Regions from separate parts of the Nonomuraea monospora genome, predicted to be linked through region 2. Evidence: riboswitches for the same ligand, from Rfam matches in the RefSeq annotation. Region 2 holds a riboswitch; the other holds the start of a gene.
The links. Region 2 has a riboswitch for cobalamin ahead of cobN (cobaltochelatase subunit CobN). Riboswitches for the same ligand answer to the same signal wherever they lie in the genome.

Region 1: linked by a shared signal. The riboswitch ahead of ABD331_RS03150 (ribonucleoside-diphosphate reductase subunit alpha) and the one ahead of cobN (cobaltochelatase subunit CobN) in region 2 are both predicted to bind cobalamin.

The regions. Positions count from the first base shown of each region.
Region 1 covers NZ_BAAAQX010000001.1:685,306-697,003, forward strand. Annotated here, with positions in the region: gene glmS (glutamine--fructose-6-phosphate transaminase (isomerizing)) at 1-288, shown strand, start outside; gene ABD331_RS03140 (SAM-dependent methyltransferase) at 359-1,129, shown strand; gene ABD331_RS03145 (Bug family tripartite tricarboxylate transporter substrate binding protein) at 1,218-2,249, shown strand; cobalamin riboswitch at 2,254-2,449, shown strand; gene ABD331_RS03150 (ribonucleoside-diphosphate reductase subunit alpha) at 2,554-4,704, shown strand; gene ABD331_RS03155 (ribonucleotide-diphosphate reductase subunit beta) at 4,719-5,714, shown strand; gene ABD331_RS03160 (mechanosensitive ion channel family protein) at 5,735-6,796, shown strand; tRNA gene ABD331_RS03165 (tRNA-Pro) at 7,006-7,081, shown strand; tRNA gene ABD331_RS03170 (tRNA-Leu) at 7,199-7,272, shown strand; gene ABD331_RS03175 (LLM class flavin-dependent oxidoreductase) at 7,489-8,517, opposite strand; gene ABD331_RS03180 (condensation domain-containing protein) at 8,514-9,959, opposite strand; gene ABD331_RS03185 (cytochrome P450) at 10,015-11,226, opposite strand; gene ABD331_RS03190 (acyl carrier protein) at 11,226-11,486, opposite strand.
Region 2 covers NZ_BAAAQX010000037.1:104,302-115,999, reverse strand. Annotated here, with positions in the region: gene ABD331_RS47000 (histidine phosphatase family protein) at 1-519, shown strand, start outside; gene ABD331_RS46995 (magnesium chelatase subunit D family protein) at 516-2,660, shown strand; gene cobO (cob(I)yrinic acid a,c-diamide adenosyltransferase) at 2,663-3,265, shown strand; gene ABD331_RS46985 (cobyrinic acid a,c-diamide synthase CobB) at 3,259-4,662, shown strand; gene cobN (cobaltochelatase subunit CobN) at 4,617-8,375, opposite strand; cobalamin riboswitch at 8,414-8,604, opposite strand; gene ABD331_RS46975 (precorrin-3B synthase) at 8,625-10,097, shown strand; gene ABD331_RS46970 (precorrin-8X methylmutase) at 10,611-11,231, shown strand; gene cobJ (precorrin-3B C(17)-methyltransferase) at 11,234-11,698, shown strand, end outside.

The DNA of each region.
Region 1 (11,698 bases), on a different contig from region 2:
CCCGACATGCCGACGGTGGCGATCGTGCCCGACGACGAGCTGCTCGACAAGAACCTCACCACCCTCGGCGAGATCCGCGCCCGCGGCGGCCAGGTGCTCATGGTGGGGCACCGCGAGCCGGACGCCAAGCTGGCCGACGACGTGATCGTGATCCCCAGGAACGAGATCGAGCTGGACCCGATCCTGCTGACGATCCCGCTCCAGCTCCTGGCGTACCACGCGGCCGTGGCGCTGGGCCGCGATGTGGACAAGCCGCGCAATCTAGCCAAGAGCGTTACGGTCGAATAGCCGACATTAATTCAGCCACAATCTTCCCAAGGTAGTGTTATCTGGCTGGATACGACATAAATTCGATACTGTGCGGCAGTTCGACCACCAGAGGCCTCATCCCGCACGCATGTACGACTACATGCTCGGCGGGAAGGACAACTTCGCGGTCGACCGCCAGGCCATCGACCAGCTCGCCGAGCTGATCCCGGAGGCGGTCCCGCTGGCCCGCGCGAACCGGGCCTTCCTTCAGCGTGCCGTACGGTACGTCGCCCGCGCCGGGGTCGACCAGTTCCTCGACCTCGGCAGCGGGCTGCCCACCCAAGGCAGCGCGCACGAGGTGGCGCCCGAGGCCAAGGTCGTCTACGTCGACCACGACCCCGTCGTCGCCGCGCACGCCACGGCCCTGCTCCGGCACTCGCCGGGCAGGGCCGGTTTCGTCCAGGCGGACCTGCTCGATCCCGGGGACGTGCTGGCCGGGGCGGCGGAGTACCTCGACCTCGACCGGCCGATCGCGGTGCTGCTGGTCTCGATCCTGCACTTCCTGCCCGACTCGGCCGACCCCCAACGGGCGGTGGCCGTGCTGCGCGAGCGGGCCGCGCCCGGCAGCCACCTGGTGATCACGCACGCCACGACCATGGCGAACCTGGAGGACGAGGAGCGGGCCAGGTTCCGCGGCTCGTCCGGCCGGGGCGGGACCGACCGGTCGCCGGGGCAGATCCGCGCGTTCTTCGGGGACTGGCCGCTGGAGCCGCCCGGGCTCGTGCAGGCCACGGACTGGCGGCCTGACCGGCCCAAGCTGGTGGGGGACTGGTCGCTGCCGTCGTCGCTGATGGCGGGCGTGGGGAAGAAAGTCCGATAAAGCACCAAAAATCGCAAACAATAGCGATTCGGGTTGATGACCATGACCCCGGTGTAAGCTTCTTGTATTGGGTTAATAACCTAGAGTAATGGGGGATTCGGGAGAGAAGTACATGCGCCGGCGGCGGTTCCTCGCCTGCGGGTTCGGCGCCTTCGCCTGCGCTGCCGGTTGCGGCACGGAACGGGCGGCGAACGTACTGCGTACCGGATTCTCGATCAACGCGGCCGGGCAGCGCTGGTCACGCGTCGGGCGGGCGTTCGCCGACGCGGCCCGCGCGGCGGGCTTCGCGGCGGCCCTCGGCCACGCGATCACCGGCAGCCCGTCCTCAGGCGCGGGGCCGGCGGGAGGCGGTCTGGCGGCCGGAGGCGGGGCCGCGATCACCGTCAGCGGCCTGCCCGCCCTCGCCGCCGCCGAGCTGAACAACGGCCAGAGCCTGCTCGACACCGGCACCCCGCTCGCCAGGCTGAGCGGCCAGATCGAGGTAGTGGTCGTGCCCGACCGCTCCCCGCTGCGCGACTTCGACGACTTCGCCGCCCGCCTCCTTGCCAGCCCCGGCCAGGCCCTGCTGGCCGGCGGGCCGCAGGGCGAGCCCGACCACCTGCTGTTCGGCCTGATCGCCAGGGCGATCGGCGCGGACGGCAGGCGGGTCGACTACACCGGCTACCCCAGGCTGGGCGAGGCCGCCTCCGCGCTCCTGTCCGGCAAGGCGGTGGCCGCCGCGGGCCCGCTGGCCGACTGGCGCACCGCCATCGGGCGCGGCCGGGTCAGGGCGCTCGCCGTCTCCTCCGCCAGGCGGGTGCCCGACCTCGAGGTGCCGACACTGCTGGAGTGCGGCGTCCGGGTGGACTTCGCCGACTGGACGGCCGCGTTCGGCCCCGAGGACATGCCGGACGAGAGCCGCGAGTCGGCCGTGCGCATGTGCGAGGCGGTGATCGCCTCCAGCGAGTGGGAGGCGGCCTGCCTGGCCGCCGGCTGGCTGCCGATCCCGCTGTCCGGCGACGACTTCGCCCGCTGGCTGGACACCGAGATCGCCCGCACCCGCGCCGTGCTGCGGGATCTCGGCCTGCTCGACACGACCAAAGCCACAACATGCTGGGGTAGTTGCGGGAACGGCCACTAGATGTAGGATCCTGCTCGTCGCTGGTTCGCCTCTCAGGAGGCGGAGCAAAAGGGAACCCGGTGCGATTCCGGGGCTGCCCCGCAGCGGTGAGCGGGAACGACCGCCGTCATACGCACTGGAGAGATCCGGGAAGCGACGGCCAGTAGGTGCCATCGAGCGTGCCCGCGAGCCCGAAGACCTGCCAGCGGTATGCCGGGTGCTGCCCGGCGTGCAGTGTTCAGGGTCTCGAGGGCAGGCCGGAGCGCGCCGCGGCTTCGTGCTGCCGTGCTCTCGCATGCCCTCACAGGGGATGAGGAGAGCGAACGTGACTCAGATCGTCGAGATCGACCGCCGCCTGGCCATCGAGGAGGCCGCCGCGCGGGTGATCGCCGACCCGGCCAACTCCCGGGTCGCCGCGCGGCTGCTGGCCGAGGAGATCGCCGACGAGGCCGCCGGGCACGGCGTGCGGTCGTTCTCCGAGTCGATCGCGGCCACCCACGCGGCCGGGCTGATCCAGGACGAGCTCGCCGCGTTCGTCGCCGCGCACGCCGCCGAGCTGGACGCGCTCGTCTCGGAGCAGGCCGACGACCGGTTCGAGTACTTCGGGCTGCGCACCGTCCACGACCGCTACCTGCTGCGCCACCCCGAGACCCGCAAGGTGCTGGAGCGCCCGCAGCACTTCTTCCTGCGCGTCGCCTGCGGGCTGTCGCGGAGCGTGGCCGAGGCCGCCGAGCTGTACACGCTCATGTCCACGCTGTCGTACCTGCCCAGCTCGCCCACGCTGTTCAACTCCGGGGCGCGCCGCCCGCAGCTCTCGTCGTGCTTCCTGCTCGACTCGCCGCGCGACGAGCTCGAAGGGATCTACGACAGGTACGGGCAGGTGGCCCGGCTGTCCAAGTACGCCGGCGGCATCGGCATCTCCTGGACCCGGGTGCGCTCGCGCGGCTCCCTGATCAGGGGCACGAACGGCCACTCCAACGGCATCGTGCCCTGGCTGCGCACCCTCGACTCGTCCGTGGCCGCCGTCAACCAGGGCGGCCGGCGCAAGGGCGCGGCCTGCGTCTACCTGGAGACCTGGCACGCCGACATCGAGGAGTTCCTGGAGCTGCGGGACAACACCGGCGAGGACGCCCGCCGCACCCACAACCTCAACCTGGCCAACTGGGTGCCCGACGAGTTCATGCGCCGGGTCGAGGCCGACGAGATGTGGTCGCTGTTCGACCCGAAGGAGACGCCCGACCTCACCGACCTGTACGGCGAGGCTTTCACCGCGAGATATCGCGAATACGAGGACGCCGGGCGACAGGTCAGGCAGATCCCGGCGCGCACCCTGTACGGCCGCATGATGCGCACCCTCGCCCAGACCGGCAACGGCTGGATGACCTTCAAGGACGCCGCCAACCGCACCTCCAACCAGACCGCCCGCCCCGAGAACGTCATTCACCTGTCGAACCTCTGCACCGAGATCCTGGAGGTCACCAGCGACGCCGAGACCGCCGTCTGCAACCTCGGCTCGATCAACCTGGCCGCCCACCTGGCGGAGGGGGAGGTCGACTGGGAGCGGCTCCGGCGGACCGTGCGCACCGCCGTACGCTTCCTCGACCGCACCATCGACCTCGGCTTCTACCCGACGCCCGAGGCCGAGGCGGCCAACAAGCGCTGGCGGCCCATCGGGCTCGGGCTGATGGGGCTGGCCGACGTGTTCTTCGCGCTGCGGCTGCCGTTCGACTCGCCGCGGGCGCTGGAGCTGTCCACCAGGATCTCCGAGGAGATCGCGCTGGCGGCGTACGACACCTCGGCCGACCTGGCGGCCGAGCGCGGCCGGCACCCCTCCTACGCCGACACCCGCGCGGCCGGCGGCGTCCTGCACCCCGACCACTACACCGCCTCGACCCCCCGCTGGGACGCGCTGCGCGAGAAGATCGCCCGCACCGGCCTGCGCAACTCCCTCATGATCGCCATCGCGCCCACCGCCACGATCGCCTCCATCGCCGGCTGCTACGAGTGCATCGAGCCGCAGGTGTCCAACGTGTTCAAGCGCGAAACTTTGTCAGGCGAGTTCTTGCAGGTCAACCGCTACCTGGTAGCCGACCTGCAAGCCCGCGGGCTGTGGACGCAGCAGCTTCGCGACGACCTCAAGCGCGCCGACGGCTCGGTGCAGACGGTGCCCGGCATCCCCGACGACCTCAAGCTGCTCTACCGCACGGCCTGGGAGCTGCCGCAGAAGGCGCTCATCGACCTGGCCGCCGCGCGCCAGCCGTACATCGACCAGGCGCAGTCACTCAACCTCTTCATGGCCAGCCCCACCATCGGCAAGCTCTCCTCGATGTACGCCTACGCCTGGAAGCAGGGCCTGAAGACCACGTACTACCTGCGCTCCCGCCCCGCCACCCGCATCGCCCAGACCACGGTCGCCGCCGTCGAAGCGGTCGCCTGCTCACTCGAGAACCCGGAAACCTGCGAAGCCTGCCAGTAAGGAGCCCCTCCCTCATGCTGCTCGACCCCGGAATGGACCTCACCCTCCGGCCCATGCGCTACCCCGACTTCTACGAGCGCTACCGCGCCGCGATCCGCAACACGTGGACCGTCGAGGAGGTGGACCTGCACAACGACCTCGCCGACCTGGCCAGGATGACGCCGCAGGAGCGGCACCTGATCAACCGGCTGGTCGCCTTCTTCGCCACCGGCGACTCCATCGTCGCCAACAACCTCGTGCTCAACCTCTACCAGCACGTCAACGCCCCCGAAGCGCGCCTGTACCTGAGCAGGCAGCTCTTCGAGGAGGCCGTGCACGTGCAGTTCTACCTGACGCTGCTCGACACGTACCTGCCCGACCCGGACGAGCGGGTCAAGGCGTTCGCCGCGATCGAGCACATCCCGTCGATCCGCGACAAGGCCGAGTTCTGCTTCAAGTGGATCGACTCCATCGAGAGCCTGCGGCGGCTGGAGACCGCCGCCGAGCGGCGCCAGTTCCTGCTCAACCTGATCTGCTTCGCCGCCTGCATCGAGGGACTGTTCTTCTACGGCGCCTTCGCCTACGTGTACTGGTTCCGCTCCCGCGGCCTGCTCGGCGGCCTGGCCACCGGCACGAACTGGGTGTTCCGCGACGAGTCCATGCACATGGAGTTCGCGTTCAGCGTGGTCGACACCGTGCGGGCCGAGGAGCCGTCCCTCTTCGACGACGAGCTGAGCAAGCAGGTGACGCTGATGCTGGAGGAGGCGGTGGCCGCCGAGCTGGCTTTCGCCGAAGATCTTTGCGGTGACGGGATGCGGGGCATGAGCGTCGCCCAGATGCGCCAGTACCTCGAGTACGTCGCCGACCAACGCCTGGTCAGGCTGGGGTTGCCGCGGCGTTACGGCTCCGCGAACCCGTTCGCGTTCATGGAGTTGCAGGACGTGCAGGAGCTGGCCAATTTCTTCGAACGGCGTGTCTCCGCGTATCAAGTGGCAGTTGAGGGAAATGTGACCTTTGACGAGACGTTCTAACACACTTGGGGGGCAAGCGCGTGCAGTCTCCGGCTGACTGGCCGATCCTCGTCATCTCGGTGGTGGGAGCCATCCTCCTGGTGGAGGTGAGCAGGCGAATACTCACCAAGGTGGGCCGGAAATGGGCTCTGGCCCGGCATCTGGTGGAACACTGCACGTGGCCGGCCTTCTCGGTGGCCGCCGTGCTGGCGTTCAACCTCGTGTTCGGGCCGGGCATGTTCGGCGACTCCGCGAGCGAGAAAGCCACGGCCGGCACCGTCGAACGGGTGCTCGGCCTGGCCAGCATCGCCGCGGTCACCTGGCTGATCGTGCAGGCGGCGTACGCGCTGACGGACGTCATCCTCGACCGGCTGGTGCTGGTCGAGGGCGAACGCAACCGGCGGGCGCGGCGGATCATGACGCAGATCGCGCTCGTCCGCCGCGTCGCCGCCGCGATCATCATCGTGATCGCGGTCGGCGCCATGCTCTTCTCCTTCCCGCAGGTCCGCGCCCTCGGCGCCGGACTGCTCGCCTCGGCCGGCATCGCCGGCGCCATCGTCGGCATCGCCGCCCAGCCCACCATCGGCAACATGCTCGCCGGCCTGCAACTCGCCTTCAGCGACGCGCTGCGCCTGGACGACGTGGTCGTCGTGGAGAACGAATGGGGCCGAATCGAGGAGCTCACCCTCACGTACGTGGTCGTGCGCCTCTGGGACGAACGCCGCCTCGTACTCCCCGTCTCCTACTTCACCCAGAACCCGTTCGAGAACTGGACCCGCCACGGCAGCCGCGTCCTGGCCGTCTGCCTGCTGCGCGTCGACTGGTCCGTCCCCGTCCCGAAACTCCGCGACGCCCTGTACGAGTTCCTCCAGAACAACCCGCTGTGGGACCAGAAGGACTGGACCCTCCAGGTCACCGACGTCCTGCCGAACGGTCTCGTGGAACTGCGCGCCCTGATGAGCGCCGCCGACTCGCCGTCGTCCTGGGACCTCAAGTGCGACGTACGCGAATTCCTGGTCAATTTCGTCCGCGACAACTACCCTGACTCGCTGCCCCGCTTCCGCGTCGAAACCCCGGAGAGCCGCGTCGGGGCCGGTGATTAATTGAGTGGCACGCGGCCCGATCATCGGTTTACCGTGGACATCGTCCAGCGAGTACCTTCCGAAAGGCGGCGAAGTGCTCACCCTAGTTCTGCCGCCCGCCTCTTCCGCCTTGCCTGAGCTGCGGCGAAGGCTTTCCGGTTAACCCGCTTCAGGGTTCACCGGAAAGCCGTCTCGAATTCGCGTCGAGGCGGCTTTCTTCTTTCTTGAAACCGAGTGTGGGGCAGTTTGGTCAGCCCGCCTGCCTTGGGAGCAGGAGCACCGCAGGTTCGAATCCTGCCACTCGGACGACGGCCCTGAAAGGAAAGGGCCGCGGGCTACGGCCTGGCCGGCGGGAATGGCGCCCCCCGGCCGGACCCCGCCCCCGCCCCGGGCCGGCCCACGCCAGCCAAGCCCGGGGCCCAAGCCGCTCTGGCCCAACTGGCAGAGGCGCCGTCTTCAGGAGGCGGAGGTTCAGGGTTCGAATCCCTGGAGCGGCACATAACTGGACGAACCCTGGCTTTTCGCGGGTGTCTCCTGCCCGCGACCAACGGCATCAGGGTCGGCAGGCTCCTCTGGCTCGGCGTCGCCACGTTCGCCGGCCCGTCGGTACCAGTCACGGGCCCGGCGCGCCGCCAGACGGACATGGCCTTCGCCGTACCATGAGCGGCTCGGGCTGGGCCCCTGTCCGGGAATCGAGGCTGACCGCGAGCAAGTCACAGGCCCGCCAGCGTTTTCGCGGTGAGCGCCGCCGCCAGCATCGCCTTGCGCCGGGCGGCACCGCCGCCGAAGGGGGAGACCGTGAGGGTGGTGACGCCCGCTGCCGCGAACTCCTTCATCCGCGCGGCAACGCGTGGCACCGGCCCCAGCAGGGACGTGGCGTCGATGAACTCGACGGGGACCGCGGCGGCGGCGCCCGACAGGTCGCCGGCCAGGTATCGCCGCTGCACCTCGGAAGCCGTCGTGAAACCCATCCGGCACGCCAGCTGGTTGTAGTAATTGCTGTCCGCCCCGCCCATCCCGCCCAAGTACACGGTGGCGTACCAGCGGACGGCGTCCGCGCAGGCCGCCACATCGTCACCCACGACGAGCGGCGTCATCGACACCACATCGAAGCTGTCCGGAGCCGGGTCCGCCCCGCCATCCGTCATGGCGGGGCGGCGCGCGCGGCCGGCCTCGATATCACCGAACAGGATGCCGGCGTGCTCGGGGGAGAAGAACGAGGCCAGCCAGCCGTCAGCGATCTCCCCTGCCAGCGCCAGGCTGCGCGGCCCGATGGCCGCGAGATACACCGGGATGCGCTGCTGGACGGGACTGAGGCTGAGGCGCAGCGGCTCGCCGTTGCAGGGAAGCGGCTCCTGCCGCAGCGCCGTGCGCACGACGGACACGTAGTCACGGGCGCGTTCCAGCGGCTTCGCCCAGGGCACGCCGTGCCACCCCTCGCTGACCCGCGGCCCCGATACGCCGAGGCCGAGCCGGAACCGGCCGCCGGACAGGGTGTCCAGAGTGACAGCAGTCATCGCGGTCATGGCGGGGGTCCGGCCCGGTATCTGGAAGACCGAGGACCCGATGCCGATCTGTTCAGTGTGCGCCGCCACCCAGGCCAGCACGGTCGCGGCATCGGACCCGTGGGACTCGGCGGCCCAGCATACGTCGTAGCCGAGCCGGTCGGCCTCCCGCGCCAGCTCCAGGCCGTTGGCGGCGAAGCCCGCCCCGAGGTAGCCGAGGCCAAGGCCAAGTTTCATTCGGCTGGCCCTGACGTCACGGGAGCGGAGGATGAGGCGGCAGCCGCCGCCAGGATGCGGGTCATGCGCTTCAGCAGGAGGGCGATCCCGTCCATGCGCAGCAGATTCGTCTCAAGTCTCAGGATCGGGCTCCCCGCGCCCTCCAACGACCCCGCGCCGACGAACGGCCCGACGCCGAGAGCGAGCACGGCCACCGGATTGTGCGCGTCCTCCGGTGGGATCTCAGTGATCGCGGGCTCGCCGGGACTTGCCGGCCCCACGGTAGCTCCTTGTACGGCGGGTTCAGCGGGACCAGGCGCGGCGACGAACGGGCGCACGTCGTTGAACTGGACGAACGGCGCCTCCTGTGCAGCCACGCCGAGCCGGTCGAGGAACAGCCCGCCAGGGGAGTGAGCGTGGCGGTATGCAGTGAGCGAGCCTCTGAATACCTCACGCGTCGCTGCCCGGAAGTCAGGGCCGCCGCCGGAGTAGCCGTAGACGGTCATGCTCTTCAGTCGGGTGACCGAGTCCCGGCGTCCCGGATCGGACCTGTTGGCGCAGTGCAGGTAGCAGCCGAGGTGATCCAGCTGCAGGACCTGCGCGGTGGCCAGCAGGAAGGCGGTGAGGATCACTGCCGATGAGCTGGTCCCTGATGCCGGCGCGACCTGCTCGGCGGCGGTCAGGACGGGCTCAGCGGGAGTGATGACGGCACGCATGGCCCCGCCGTCCAGCACGGCGGGGCGGGGTAGTGCGGCAATGGCCGGCATCTGCTCCCGCCAGTACTCCAGCGCCCGTCGCTCGGCCCGGCGCCCGTCGGCGGAACCCTCCCACGAGACCTGGTCAAGCTGGTGGAAGACGGGTCCTGGCGGTGCGGTCGCGCCGCTCCTGATCCTCCCGAGAGCCGCGGCGAATTCCGAGACGACGTTGTCGCAGGCAGCCGCGTCCGCGACGATCAGCGATATGGCGAACGCCGCGTGGGTCACGATTTCAGCGTCGGCCACGAAGCCCACGCGGAACGGGAAACCGTTCACGATATCGAGCATGCCGGCGCCGGTCAGCCTCCGGAGCAGTGCGCTGCGGGGATCCTCCCCAGCGGGAGCCAGGCCAGGGGTGACCTGGCCGGCGTGAAACTGGTACCGGACGACATCCACCGAGCCGTGGCCGGCTACCTCCTGGCGCAGCGGGCCATCGCCGGTGCGGCGGAACCTGGTCCGCAGCGTCTCGTGCCGATGCACCAGGGCGGCGATCGCGGCCAGGAATTCCGCCACAGTGGTGTCCGCCGGGACGGGCACGCTGAAGCAGAGGTCGTAGTTCAGGCTCCGGCCCTGTTCCAGGCCCGGTCCGATCCACCCCCAGACGTGTTCCTGCGCCCAGCTCAGCGTCCCGGAGCGGTGTGAGCAGCCGATGAACGGGATCGGGCAGGGTGCGGCCATGAACACGGCGGACGAAAAGCTGGTGTGCATGTCGGGATCCACCTCGTTCTGTCGGGCGGGGGAGCAGGCGCCGGGCGCGGCCGGATCATCGCAGCAGGGCTTCGAGCGCGTCCAGGCCGAAGGCCAGAGAGCCGTGGCGGTAGCGGATGTCGGCTTGGGGGTCGATCCCGGCCGCCGGGAAGGCCGCGAAGAACGCCGGCAGGACGGTGTACATCTCCAGTCGCGCCAGCGGCGCGCCCAGGCAGTAGTGGATGCCGTGCCCGAAGGCGAGGTGCGGTGCCGCCTCGCGCAGCGGCCGGAACTGCCCGGCGTCGTGATACCGGCGCTGGTCCCAGTTGGCGACGGGGATCGAGCACAGCACCCGGTCACCGGCTTCGATCACGGTCCCTGCGATGGTCGTCCGGAACACTGCGGTGCGCGGGAAGGAGAAGTGAAAAACAGTCAGGTACCGTAGCAGCTCTTCCACACCACGCGTCAATGATTGCTCGTCGTGCAGCACCTGCTCGCGCAGCGCCGGCTGCCCAAGCAGGAACAGCAGGCTCTGCGCGATGAGGCCGGCGGTCGTCTCGTGGCCGGCCAGCAACAGCATGTTGCCGGTCGCGACCAGCTCGGCGTCGCTCATGTCCGCGCCGTGGCGGGTGATCAGCGCCCCGAGCAGCCCGGTACCTGGGTCGTCGCGCAACTCGGTGACGAGCCGCAGCATGTAGGCCAGCATCTCGGCCCTGTTGTCGGCCCGCGTCAGAGCGGGCAGCCGGGTGTCGAGGGCCACCGCGCTGCGTCGGCAGAATTCGCCGCGATCGGTCGGCGGCACGCCGAGCAGTTCGGCGATGACCACCGCCGGGATCGGCTGGGCGACGGTGGCGACGAGATCAGCACGGTCCTGGCCGCCGATCGCGGCCAGCGCGTCCGCTGTGGCGGCCTCGACCGCTGGGCGCAGGGCCGCGACCCGGCGCGCGCTGAACTCGGCGGAGACCAGTCGGCGTAGCCGGGTGTGCAGCGGCGGGTCGAGCCCGGGCAGCGATCCCTGGCCGGTGGGGGAGATGGTTCCGCCAGGCCCGCCTTCGGGCAGCCGCAGGACATTGCTGAACGACATGGGGTTCCCGAGTACGGCACGCACATCGTCGTACCGGGTGACCAGCCAGGTCCGTCCGGCTCCGGGCGTGGGGACCGGCATGGAGATCTCGGTGATGCCGCCCGCCGCGTCGACCGCCAGCAGGTCAGGAGCCGGACACAATGGCTGGCGGGGGTCGCGCCGCATCGCCAGCGGCGCATCCGCATGCGCGTCCGGTGCCGTCATCAGCTCATGGCCAGCTTCGTGGCCAGCGCTGAGGACAGCGCCGAGACGGACGGGTAGTCCCACATCATGGTCGCGTCGATGGCGATATCGAGGTAGTTCTCGATCTCATCGACGATCGCCAGCGCGTACAGCGAGTCGAGGCCGTAGTCGGCCAGCGGGGTATCTGCGTCGATGGCGGACGGCTCCCGTTTCAGGTGTCTGGCCAGGCGCTCGGTGAGCCAGGTGCGGAAGTCGGCCTCGTCGAAGGGCGTCGACGCCATGGTGTCTCTCCTGTGCGTCTAGGCGTGATCGGTGGTTGATCTGACGAATGGTTGACGATCGGTTGCGTACGCTCGTCGTCGCTTGCCCGTGCACGTCCGGTCCGGGTAGCCGTCAGAGTGCACGTTGACGCGATGAAGGAGCGGAGCCTCCGCTCCCCGTGACGACACCCGGTCCGCGGACGGACACTCGGGTCTCACCACCCGTCCCCACG
Region 2 (11,698 bases):
GAAGCCGATCCGGCGAGCCTGGCCAGGGCCTCCGCTCTGCGCCCCTTGGTCACGGGGCGGCCCGCGTGGGTCTCCCCGGCCAGGGCGGCGTGGCAGACCGCTCAAGCCCTGGAGCTGGAGCCGCACGTGTGCGCCGCACTCGGCGAGGCGGACTGCGGGCGGTGGGGCGGCCTGCCGTACGAGCAGGTCGCGCGGGAGGAATCGGAAGCGCTGGCGCGCTGGCTGACCGACCCGCACGCCGCGCCCCACGGCGGCGAGAGCCTGGCGACGCTCGCGAGCCGGGTGGCGACCTGGCTCGACGCCGCCCGAACACCTGCCCGGCGCACCCCCTCCAGCCCACCCCCGGCGGCGGACGGGGTCGTGATCTGTGACGCCGGGGTCATCAGAGCAGCCCTCGCGCACGCCCTCGGCCTCGCCCCCACGACCACCGCCCACTTCGACCTGACCCCCCTGTCCACCACCGAGCTGCTCCCCACCCGCGACGGCTGGCGGGTCGCGCACGTCAACCGAAAGGCCTGACCTTGATCGTCACCTACCCGTTCAGCGCCGTGGTCGGCCTGCACGACCTGAAGCTCGCGCTGGTGCTCAACGCCGTCTCCCCCCGGGTGGGCGGGGTGCTGGTACGCGGCGAGAAGGGCACCGCCAAGTCCACGATCGTCCGCGCCCTGTCGGCCCAGTTGCCCGCCGTGGACGTGGTGCCGGGCTGCCGGTTCGCCTGCGACCCCGGGGCGCCCGCGCCGGACTGTCCCGACGGCCCGCACGACGCCGAGGCCGAGGGGGTCAGCCGTCCGGCCGCCCTGGTGGAGCTGCCGGTCGGCGCGTCGGAGGACCGGCTGGTCGGCTCGCTCGACGTGGAGCGGGCGCTGACGGAGGGGGTGAAGGCGTTCGAGCCCGGCCTGCTGGCCGCCGCGCATCGCGGCGTCCTGTACGTGGACGAGGTGAACCTCCTCCACGACCACCTCGTCGACCTCCTCCTGGACGCCGCCGCCCTCGGCACGTGCTATGTCGAGCGCGAGTCCGTGTCCGTCCGCCATGCCGCCCGTTTCCTGCTGGTGGGCACCATGAACCCGGAGGAGGGCGAGCTGCGCCCCCAGCTTCTCGACCGGTTCGGGCTGACGGTCGAGGTGAAGGCGTCCCGCGACCCCGCCGAACGCGCCGAGGTGGTGCGGCGGCGGCTCGCCTTCGACGCCGACGCGGAGGGGTTCGCGGCGCGGTGGGCCGAGGAGGAGGCGGTGCTCGCCCGGCGGATCGCCGACGCCAGGACGCGGGTGGCAGGGGTTCGACTGCCGGACGCGCGGCTGCGGCAGATCGCGACCGTGTGCGCGGCGTTCGAGGTGGACGGGCTGCGGGCCGACCTCGTCACCGCGAACGCCGCCGTCGCCCACGCCGCCTGGCAGGGCCGGGACAGCGTGACGACCGAGGACGTGCGCGCCGCCGCCCGGCTGTCGTTGCCGCACCGGAGGCGGCGTGAACCGTTCGACGCGCCGGGGCTGGATGAGGCGCTGCTGGAGGAGTTGCTGGAGCGGACGTCCGGTGACGACGACGATCCGGACGGCGGGCCCTCCGATGGCGACGGCCCTGACCGGCCCTCCGATGGCGGCGGCCCTGACCGGCCCTCCGGGGTTGACGGCGACGGGCCGTCCGCCGGTGGCGAGGCGGGGCAGCACGGCCTGCCGGATCAGGCCCGGGACGGCGCGGGCTCCCCTGAGGCAAGCGACAGCGCAGCCGGCGGCGACGCGCCCCGAGCAGGTGGCCGCCCGATGGACGCGGCTGACGACTCGGCGGACGCGGGCGACGGCGTGGGCGACGGCGTGGGCGCGGGCGCCCTGCGGGTGGCCGGGGTGGCGGCCCCGTACCGGGTCCCGTTGCTGGAGGTGCCGGGCGTCGGCGAGGGCGCGGCCGGGCGCAGGTCCAGGTCACGCACGTCACAGGGCCGAGCCACCGGCGCACGCCACCCATCGGGCCGCGTACGCGACCTGCACGTGGCGGCCACGATGCGAGCCGCGGCCCCGTACCAAAGAGAACGCGGACGAAACGGCCCAGGGCTGGTGCTGCGCGGCGGCGACCTGCGCGAGGTGGTGCGCGAGGGCAGGGAGGGCAACCTGGTGCTGTTCGTGGTGGACGCGAGCGGCTCGATGGCCGCCCGCAAGCGGATGACGGCGGTCAAGACGGCCGTGCTGAGCCTGCTGCTCGACGCCTACCAGCGGCGCGACAAGGTGGGGCTGGTCACGTTCAGGGGAGCGGGGGCCGAGGTGGCGCTGCCGCCGACGTCGTCGGTGGAGGTGGGGGCGGCGCGGCTGCGTACGCTGGCCACCGGCGGGCGCACGCCCCTGGCGGCGGGGCTGACGCGGGCGGCGGAGGTGCTGCGCGTCGAACGGCTGCGCGACCCCGCCAGGCGGCCGCTGCTCGTCCTGGTGACGGACGGGCGCGCCACGGCGGGCGGCGACGTGGATCGGGCGGCGGCTCTGCTGGAGGGCACGGCCGCGGTCGTCGTGGACTGCGAGAGCGGGCCGGTGCGGCTCGGCCTGGCGGTGCGGCTGGCGGCGCGGTTGCGGGCGTGGCTCGTACCTCTCGACTCGCTGACCGACCTCGGCTCTGTCGTCCACGACCACAGGACGCAGAACCTCACCAGGCCCCAGAGCCGCAGGAAGGCGGGTTGATCGTGCCGCAGGGGAAGCCGGCCGTCGTCCCCGACGACGGTCTCACCACCCGGCAGCGCCGCACCAGGCCGCTGCTGATCGTGCACACCGGCCCTGGTAAGGGCAAGTCCACGGCCGCGTTCGGGATGGCGTTGCGGGCGTGGAACCAGGGCTGGCCGGTCGGGGTGTTCCAGTTCGTGAAGTCGGCGAAGTGGCGCATCGGCGAGGAGCGGGCGCTCAGGGTGCTCGGGGACAGCGGCGAGGGCGGCCCGGTGACCTGGCACAAGATGGGCGAGGGCTGGTCGTGGATCCAGCGGCCCGGCGCCGAGGAGGATCACGCGGCCGACGCCAGGGAGGGCTGGGCGCAGATCAAGCGGGATCTGGCGGCGCAGACGTACCGGTTCTACGTGCTGGACGAGTTCACGTACCCGCTGAAGTGGGGCTGGCTGGACGCGGACGACGTGCTCGCGGCGCTCACCGGCCGGCCGGGGAGCCAGCATGTCGTGATCACCGGCAGGGACGCGCCCGAGTGGCTGGTCGAGGCGGCGGATCTGGTGACGGAGATGGGCAAGGTACGCCATCCCATGGACGCCGGGCAGAAGGGCCAGAAGGGCATCGAGTGGTGACGATCCCGCGGCTGGTCGTCGCCGCGCCCTCGTCCGGGAGCGGCAAGACGACGGTCGCCACCGGGCTGATGGCGGCGCTGCGGGCGCGCGGCCTGCGGGTCTCACCGCACAAGGTGGGGCCGGACTACATCGACCCCGGCTACCACGCGCTGGCCACCGGGCGGCCGGGGCGGAACCTGGATCCGTGGCTGCAGGGCGAGGAGCGGGTGGTGCCGCTGTTCCTGCACGGGTCGGCCGGATGCGAGGTGGCCGTGGTCGAGGGCGTGATGGGGCTGTTCGACGGGCGGGGGGACACGGACTTCGCCTCGACGGCGCACGTCGCCCGGCTGCTGGACGCGCCGGTGGTGCTGGTGGTGGACGCGGCGCGGCAGAGCCGGTCGGTGGCGGCGGTGGTGCACGGGTTCGCGACGTTCGACCCGGGGGTGCGGGTGGGCGGGGTGGTGCTCAACCGGGTGGGGTCGGATCGGCACGCGGAGTTGTGCCGGTCGGCGCTGGCCGGGGTGGGGGTGCCGGTGCTGGGGGCGGTGCGGCGCGACGACGCGGTGTTCACGCCGTCGCGGCATCTGGGGCTGGTGCCCGCGGCTGAGCGGCGGGACGAGGCGGTGGACGCGGTGGAGCGGCTGGCCGCGCTGGTGGCCGGGTCGTGCGATCTTGACGCGCTGATGCGGCTGGCCAGGTCGGCGGCGCCGCTGGACGCGTCCGCATGGGATCCGCTCACCGCCGCGACCGGTGATGACGGCAGGCGGATGGCCGGTGACGGCGATGGGCGGGCGGCCGATGACGGCGGTGGGCGGGCGAGGCGGGCGCGGCCCGTTGTGGCGGTGGCCGGTGGGGCTGCGTTCACGTTCGGCTACGCCGAACACGTCGAGCTGCTGCGCGCGGCGGGCGCGGACGTCGTCACCTTCGACCCGCTGCGCGACGAACGCCTCCCCCCAGGCACGGCCGCCCTGGTGATCGGCGGCGGCTTCCCCGAGGTGTACGCCGCCGAACTGGCCGCCAACACCCCCCTGCGCACCCAGGTCGCCACCTTCGACGGCCCGATCGCCGCCGAGTGCGCCGGGCTGCTGTACCTGTGCGACGAGCTGGACGGCCGCCGCATGTGCGGGCGCGTCCCCGGCCGCGCCTCGATGACGTCCAAACTCACGCTCGGCTACCGGGAGGCCGTCGCGCTCGCCCGCACCCCGCTGACCAGGCCCGGCGAACGCGTGCGCGGCCACGAGTTCCACCGCACCACCGTCGAGTACGCGGCCGGGCCGCTGTTCCGCCACGAGGGCGGCGCCGACGGGTACGGCGATCCCGGCGTGACCGCGTCCTATCTGCACCTGCACTGGGCGGGCACGCCGGGGACGGCTCAGCGGCTGGTGTCGTCCTCCAGGTCGCCCTCCGTCTTGAGGTAGACCTCCTGCAGCCCGCGCAGCACGTCAGGGTCCGGGTGCTCCCACATGCCGCGCTCGGCGGCCTCGAGGAGGCGTTCGGCGATGCCGTGCAGGGCCCACGGGTTCGACTCGGCCATGAACGCCTGGTTCTCGGGGTCGAGCACGTACGTCTCGGTCAGCTTGTCGTACATCCAGTCGGCGACCACCCCCGTGGTGGCGTCGTAGCCGAACAGGTAGTCGACGGTGGCGGCCAGCTCGAACGCGCCCTTGTAGCCGTGCCGCCGCATCGCCGCCAGCCAGCGCGGGTTGACGACCCTGGCGCGGAAGATGCGCGAGGTCTCCTCGGAGAGCGTTCTGGTGCGTACGGCGTCGGGCCGGGTGCTGTCGCCCACGTAGGCGGCCGGAGCCTTGCCGGTGAGCGCGCGGACGGTGGCGACCATGCCGCCGTGGTACTGGAAGTAGTCGTCGGAGTCGGCGATGTCGTGCTCGCGGCTGTCGACGTTCTTGGCGGCCACGGCGATGCGGCGGTAGGCGTCCTCCATCTGCGGGCGGGCGGCCACGCCGTCGAGGTCGCGGCCGTAGGCGTAGCCGCCCCACACCGCGTACACCTCGGCCAGGTCCGCGTCGTCGCGCCAGTTGCGGCTGTCGATCAGCGGCAGCAGCCCCGCCCCGTACGCGCCGGGCGCCGACCCGAAGATCCGCATCGTGGCCTGCCGCTCGCCGGCCGGGGTCTGGGCCACGTGGGCGCGCACGTAGTTGTGCTCGTGCGGCTCGTCCAGGGCCGCCACCAGCCGTACGGCGTCGTCGAGCATCGCCACCACGTGCGGGAACGCGTCCCTGAAGAAGCCGCTGATCCGGACCGTCACGTCGATCCTGGGCCGGGCCAGCTCGGCGAGCGGGATCGGCTCCAGGCTGGTGACGCGGCGGGACGCCTCGTCCCACACGGGACGGACGCCGAGCAGCGCCAGCACCTCCGCCACGTCGTCGCCCGCCGTCCGCATGGCGGAGGTGCCCCACACGGACAGGCCCACGGAACGCGGCCACTCCCCCGTGTCGGCGCGGTAGCGCTCCAGCAGCGACTCCGCCATCGCCTGGCCGGTCTCCCAGGCCAGCTTGCTGGGCACCGCCCTGGGGTCGACCGAGTAGAAGTTGCGGCCGGTCGGCAGGACGTTGACCAGGCCGCGCAGCGGTGAGCCGCTGGGGCCCGCCGGGACGTAGCCGCCGTCCAGGGCGTGCAGGACGTGGTCCAGCTCGTCCGTGGTGCGGGCCAGGCGGGGGATCAGCTCGGTGGCGGCGAAGGCGAGAATGCGGGTGACCAGGTCGGCAGCCTGCTCGACCTGCTCGACCTGCTCGGACTGTACGACCTTCGCCACGTGGGCGCGTACGACCTCCGGGACCGCCTCCACCGCCCAGCCCCGCTCCTCCATCCCCTCCACCAGCGCCCTGGCCACCCCCTCGGCCCGATCCACCGCCCCCAGCCCGGCCGTACCGTCCTCCACCAGCCCGAGCGCCTCACGCAGCCCCGGCAACGTCTCCCGCCCGCCCCACAACTGCCGCGCCCGCAACATGGCCAGCACCAGATCGACCCGCGCCGCCCCCTCCGGCGCCTGCCCGAGCACGTGCAGCCCGTCGCGGATCTGCGCGTCCTTCACCTCGCACAGCCACCCGTCCACGTGCAGCAGGAAGTCGTCGAACTCGCTGTCGTGCGGCCGATCCGCCAGCCCCAGGTCGTGGTCGAGCCGGGCGGCCTGGATGAGCGTCCAGATCTGCGCGCGGATGGCGGGCAGCTTGGCGGGGTCCATGGCGGCGATCGTGGCGTGCTCGTCGAGGAGCTGCTCCAAGCGGGCGATGTCCCCGTACGTGTCCGCCCTGGCCATCGGCGGCACCAGGTGGTCGACCAGCACGGCGTGCGCCCGCCGCTTGGCCTGGGTGCCTTCGCCGGGGTCGTTCACCAGGAACGGGTAGACCAGCGGCAGGTCCCCGATCGCCGCGTCGGTGGCGCACGCCGCGGACATGCCCGCCGACTTGCCCGGCAGCCACTCCAGGTTGCCGTGCTTGCCCACGTGCACCATGGCGTGCGCGCCGAACTCGTCCGACAGCCACCGGTACGCGGCCAGGTAGTGGTGGCTGGGCGGCAGGTCGGGGTCGTGGTAGATGGCGATCGGGTTCTCGCCGAAGCCGCGTGGCGGCTGGACCATGACGACGAGGTTCCCGGCGTGCAGCGCGGCGAGCACGATGTCGCCCTCGTGCACGAACAGCTCGCCGGGCGGCGGCCCCCAGTGGCGTTCCATTGCGTGCCGCAGGTCGCCGGGCAGCGTCCGGTACCACCGCTCGTAGGAGGCGGCGGAGATCCGTACCGGATTGCCCGCCAGGTGCTCCTCGGTCAGCCAGTCCTGGTCCTGGCCGCCGGCGGCGATCAGCGCGTGGATGAGCGCGTCGCCGTCCTGCTCGGCCACGCCGGGGAAGCCTTCGCCCAGGTCGTATCCGGCCTCGGCGAGCCTGGACAGCAACCGCACAGTGCTGGCGGGCGTGTCCAGGCCGACGGCGTTGCCGACGCGCGAGTGCTTGGTCGGGTACGCCGACAGCATCACGACCAGGCGCCGCTCGGTGGGCGGGACGTGACGCAGCAGGCCGTGCCGCACCGCGATCCCGGCCACCCGGGCGGCCCGCTCGGGGTCGGCCTCGTAGACGGTCAGCCCGTCCTCGTCGATCTCCTTGAACGAGAACGGCACCGTGATGATCCGTCCGTCGAACTCGGGGATCGCCACCTGCGAGGCGGCGTCCAGCGGCGACAGGCCGTCGTCGTTCTCCTCCCACGCCTGCCTGCTGGTGGTCAGGCAGAGCCCTTGCAGGATGGGCACGTCGAGTGCGGCCAGCGCGCCGACGTCCCACGCCTCGTCGTCGCCGCCCGCGCCGGCGGTGGCGGGCCGCGCGCCGCCGGCCGCCAGCACCGTCACGACCAGCGCGTCGGCGGCCCGCAGCGCGTCGAGCAGGCCGGGTTCTGGGGTGCGCAGGGATGAGCAGTAGACCGGCATGGCCCGGCCGCCGGCGTCCTCGATCGCCGAGCAGAGCGCTTCCACGAACGCGGTGTTGCCCGCCAGGTGGTGCGCCCGGTAGTAAAGCACCCCGATCACAGGCCCGCCCCGCGCCCCGACCTCCCGCTCCAACCCGCCCGCCCCGGCGTCCCGCTCCAACCCGCCCGCCCCGGCGTCCCGCTCCAACCCGCCCGCCCCGGCGTCCCGCTCCAACCCGCCCGCCCCGGCGTCCCGTTCCAGGCTCCCCGCCCCGGTGCCCCGCTCCAACCTGCCCCAGGACGGCGTCGGCGCGGGCGGCGCGAAACCGTGGCCGGTCAGCAGCACGGTGTCGGACAGGAACGCGTGCAGCTCCGCCAGGTTCGCTGGCCCACCGTGCGCAAGGTAGGCGTGCGCCTCCGCGCAGACGCCCCCGCTCACCGTGGACAGCTCCATCAACTCGGCGTCGGGCGCCTGCTCGCCACCCAGCACCACCACCGGCAGAGGCCCGGCCAGCAACGCGTCCAGTCCCTCCGCCCAGGCCCGCCGCCCACCGAGCAGCCGCACCACGACCAGCTCCACGCCCTCCAGCAGCGCGGGCAGGTCGCCGGGGACGAGCCTGGCCGGATTGCCCAGCCGGTAGGGGACGCTGCTCGCGCGTGCGCTCAGCAGGTCGGTGTCCGAAGTCGAGAGCAGCAGGACGGTACGGCTGTCGCCAGGCACGGCGCAATCCTCCCTCGGGGTCCTCGCCCCGGTCGCGGGTGATGCGACGGCAGGAGTCTCCTGGCTCCCGGATCAGCGCTCACCCCGGCCTTCCCACCCGTCGCCGGGCAGTGGCCTGCGGTGGGGTTCGCTCCCCGGTCACAGTGGCGGGACCGCGCCGGTTTCGCACCGGCTTCCTCCCATGCCATCGCCTACCAGGAGACTACGGCAAGACAGACCTCCACAAGAACTGGCGTTACCATCCTCTTCGTGTCCATAGCCGACTTTTCCGGACGGATCCGTCCCGACGCCTGTCCGGGCGCGCTACAGGTACACGAGGCCGCGGACGGCCCGCTGGCCCGAATCCGCCTGCCCGGCGGCGCCGCCTCCCCTGCCCAGCTCCACGCACTCGCGGACTGCGCCGAAGCGTTCGGATCGGGCGTGATCGAACTCACCTCGCGCGCCAACGTCCAGGTGCGCGGACTCCACTCACCCACCGCCTTCGCCGAACGCCTCACCGCCGCCGGCCTGCTGCCGTCCCTCGCCCACGAACGCGTCCGCAACATCGTCGCCTCACCGATGAGCGGGCGGGGAGTGCTCGGGGTGGTGGACGTGCTCGCGGTGGTGCAGGCCCTCGACCTGGCGTTGTGCGGGCGGGAGCGGCTGGCGGGGCTGCCTGGGCGGTTCTTGTTCGCGGTCGATGATGGGACGGGGGATGTGAGTGGGCTTGGGGCGGATGTGACATGGGCAGCAGTGGCCGTTGACGCGCCCCCAAACGCCGAGATCATCGGCGCGCGCACAGACGCTCGGAACTCTGGCGCGGCGCTCCCAGACGGCGCACTCCCGCACGGCGCACTCCCAGGCGGGGCACTCCCAGGCGGGGCACCCCCGAACGGGGTGCTCCCAGACGGGGCGCTCCCGAACAGGGCGCTCCCAGGCGGGGCGCTCAGAAGCGGGGAGTCCCCCGGAGGACGGCTGCTGCTGGCGGGCTGGGACACGGGCCTGATCTGCAGCCCAGCCGCCGCCGTCCCGCTCATGCTCGCCGCCGCAGAGGCGTTCCTCGACGAACGCCCGGACGACGCGCCCCACGCCTGGCGCATCCAGGAGCTGGAGAACGGCCCAGCCCGCATCACCGCCCGCCTGACCGCCGACCCGGCCGTGCGCGCCCTGACGACCGTGCCAGCCACCGGAACAATGGGCCAGAACCCGACCACGGATCCGGTCCCTGACCCGACGATCGATCCAGTCACCAGACCGTCGGTCGACCGGCCGGTGACGCCGCTGGAGCGCGCTGACGTGGGGCGGCGGGCCGGGCGGATCACGCAGCGCGACGGGCGGGTGGCGCTGCAGGTGCTGGTGCCGCTCGGCAGGCTGACCCCCGCCCAGCTCCGGGCCCTCGCCGACAGCGGCCCCGCCGTGCGGCTCACCCCGTGGCGGACCGCCGTGTCCCTGGACCTCTCCCCGGAGGCGGCGGACCGCGCGGAGCGGGCGCTCACCGAAGCGGGCCTGGTCACCGACCCGGCCTCGCCGTGGACCGGGGTCACGGCTTGTACCGGTAGGCCCGGTTGCGGGAAGGCTCTGGCGGACGTGCAGGCGGACGCGCGGCGGTGGGTGGAGAGCCAGGCCGCCGCTCCTGGGACGCCCGTTCACTGGGCTGGTTGCGAGCGGCGCTGCGGCCTGCCTCGCGGCCAGGTCGTCGAGCTGATCGCCACAGGCGACGGCTACCGACGGCACCCGCAGTGATGACGACCACCGATGGCAGCCGCGCTGATGGCGTCCACCGACGATCGGCCACCGGCAGCACGCAGACGGCGGCCACCAACGACCGGGCACCAACGCCATGCATACGGGCGGCCACCGGCCACCAGCGCCACACAGCGGGCGGCAACCGGCCACCAGCACTATGCAGGCGGTGGCTCCCGCCGACCGGCCACCAACGCCACACCGGCGGCGGCTCCCACCGACCGGGCCACCAACGCCATGCAGACGGCAGCCACGGCAACCGGCCACCCATGCCATGCAGGCGGGCGGCCACCAGCGCCATGCAGGTGGTGGCTCCTGGTGGCAGCCTCGGAACCGACCACCGCAGGCAGCCGCGGCCAGGCAAGGCGACCGTGCTCGCCACCACCGACCAACCGGCGACCGCGCTCACACAACCGCCAGCCAACCAGCGACCGCGCTCGCGCAACCGCCGACCAACCGTGCGTGCCCGTACGCCGAGCACCCCTGACCACCCAGCCCCCGAGAAAGGCACCCGTGACCGACTACATCCGCGACGGCGCCGAGATCTACCGCCGCTCGTTCGCGACCATCCGCGCCGAAACCGACCTCACAGGCATCCCGCCCGAGGTCGCCCAGGTGGCGGTGCGGATGATCCACGCCTGCGGCATGACGGACCTCGTCACCGACCTGGCCTGGTCCCCCGGGGTGGTGGCGCGGGCCAGGGAGGCGCTGCGGGCGGGCGCGCCTGTGTTGTGTGACGCCATGATGGTGGCGTCCGGCGTGACGAGGCGCAGGTTGCCCGCCGAGAACGAGGTGGTGTGCACGCTGCCCGACCCGCGCGTGCCGGAGCTGGCGGAGCGGCTGGGGACCACGCGCAGTGCTGCCGCGCTGGAGTTGTGGCGGGGGCGGCTGGACGGCGCGGTGGTGGCGATCGGGAACGCGCCGACCGCTCTGTTCCGGCTGCTGGAGCTGGTGGAGGAGGGTGCGGGGCGGCCGGCGGCGGTGCTGGGGATTCCGGTGGGGTTCATCGGCGCGGCGGAGTCGAAGCGGGCGCTGGCCGCGAGCGACCTGGAGTATCTGGTGGTGCACGGCCGCCGCGGCGGCAGTGCGATGACGGCGGCGGCGGTCAACGCCATCGCGGACGAGACGGAGTGATCATGGTGAAGGGACGCCTGTACGGAGTCGGCCTCGGTCCCGGTGACCCCGAGTTGGTCACGGTGAAGGCGGCCAGGCTGATCGGCGAGGCGGACGTGATCGCGTACCACGCCGCGAGGCACGGCCGGAGCATCGCCCGTTCGATCGCGCTGCCGTACATGCGGGAAGGCCAGGTCGAGGAGCTGCTGCTCTACCCGCTGACCACGGAGACCACCGACCACCCCGGCGGTTACCAGGGCGCGCTGGACGACTTCTACGCCGACTGCGCCGAGCGGCTGGCCGTGCACCTGGACGCGGGCCGCACCGTGGTGGTGCTGGCGGAGGGTGATCCGCTGTTCTACGGGTCGTACATGCACATGCACAAGCGGCTCGCCCACCGTTACGACACCGAGGTGGTGCCCGGGGTGACGTCGGTCAGCGCCGCGTCGGCGGTGCTCGGGCGTCCGCTGGTGGAGCGGGACGAGGTG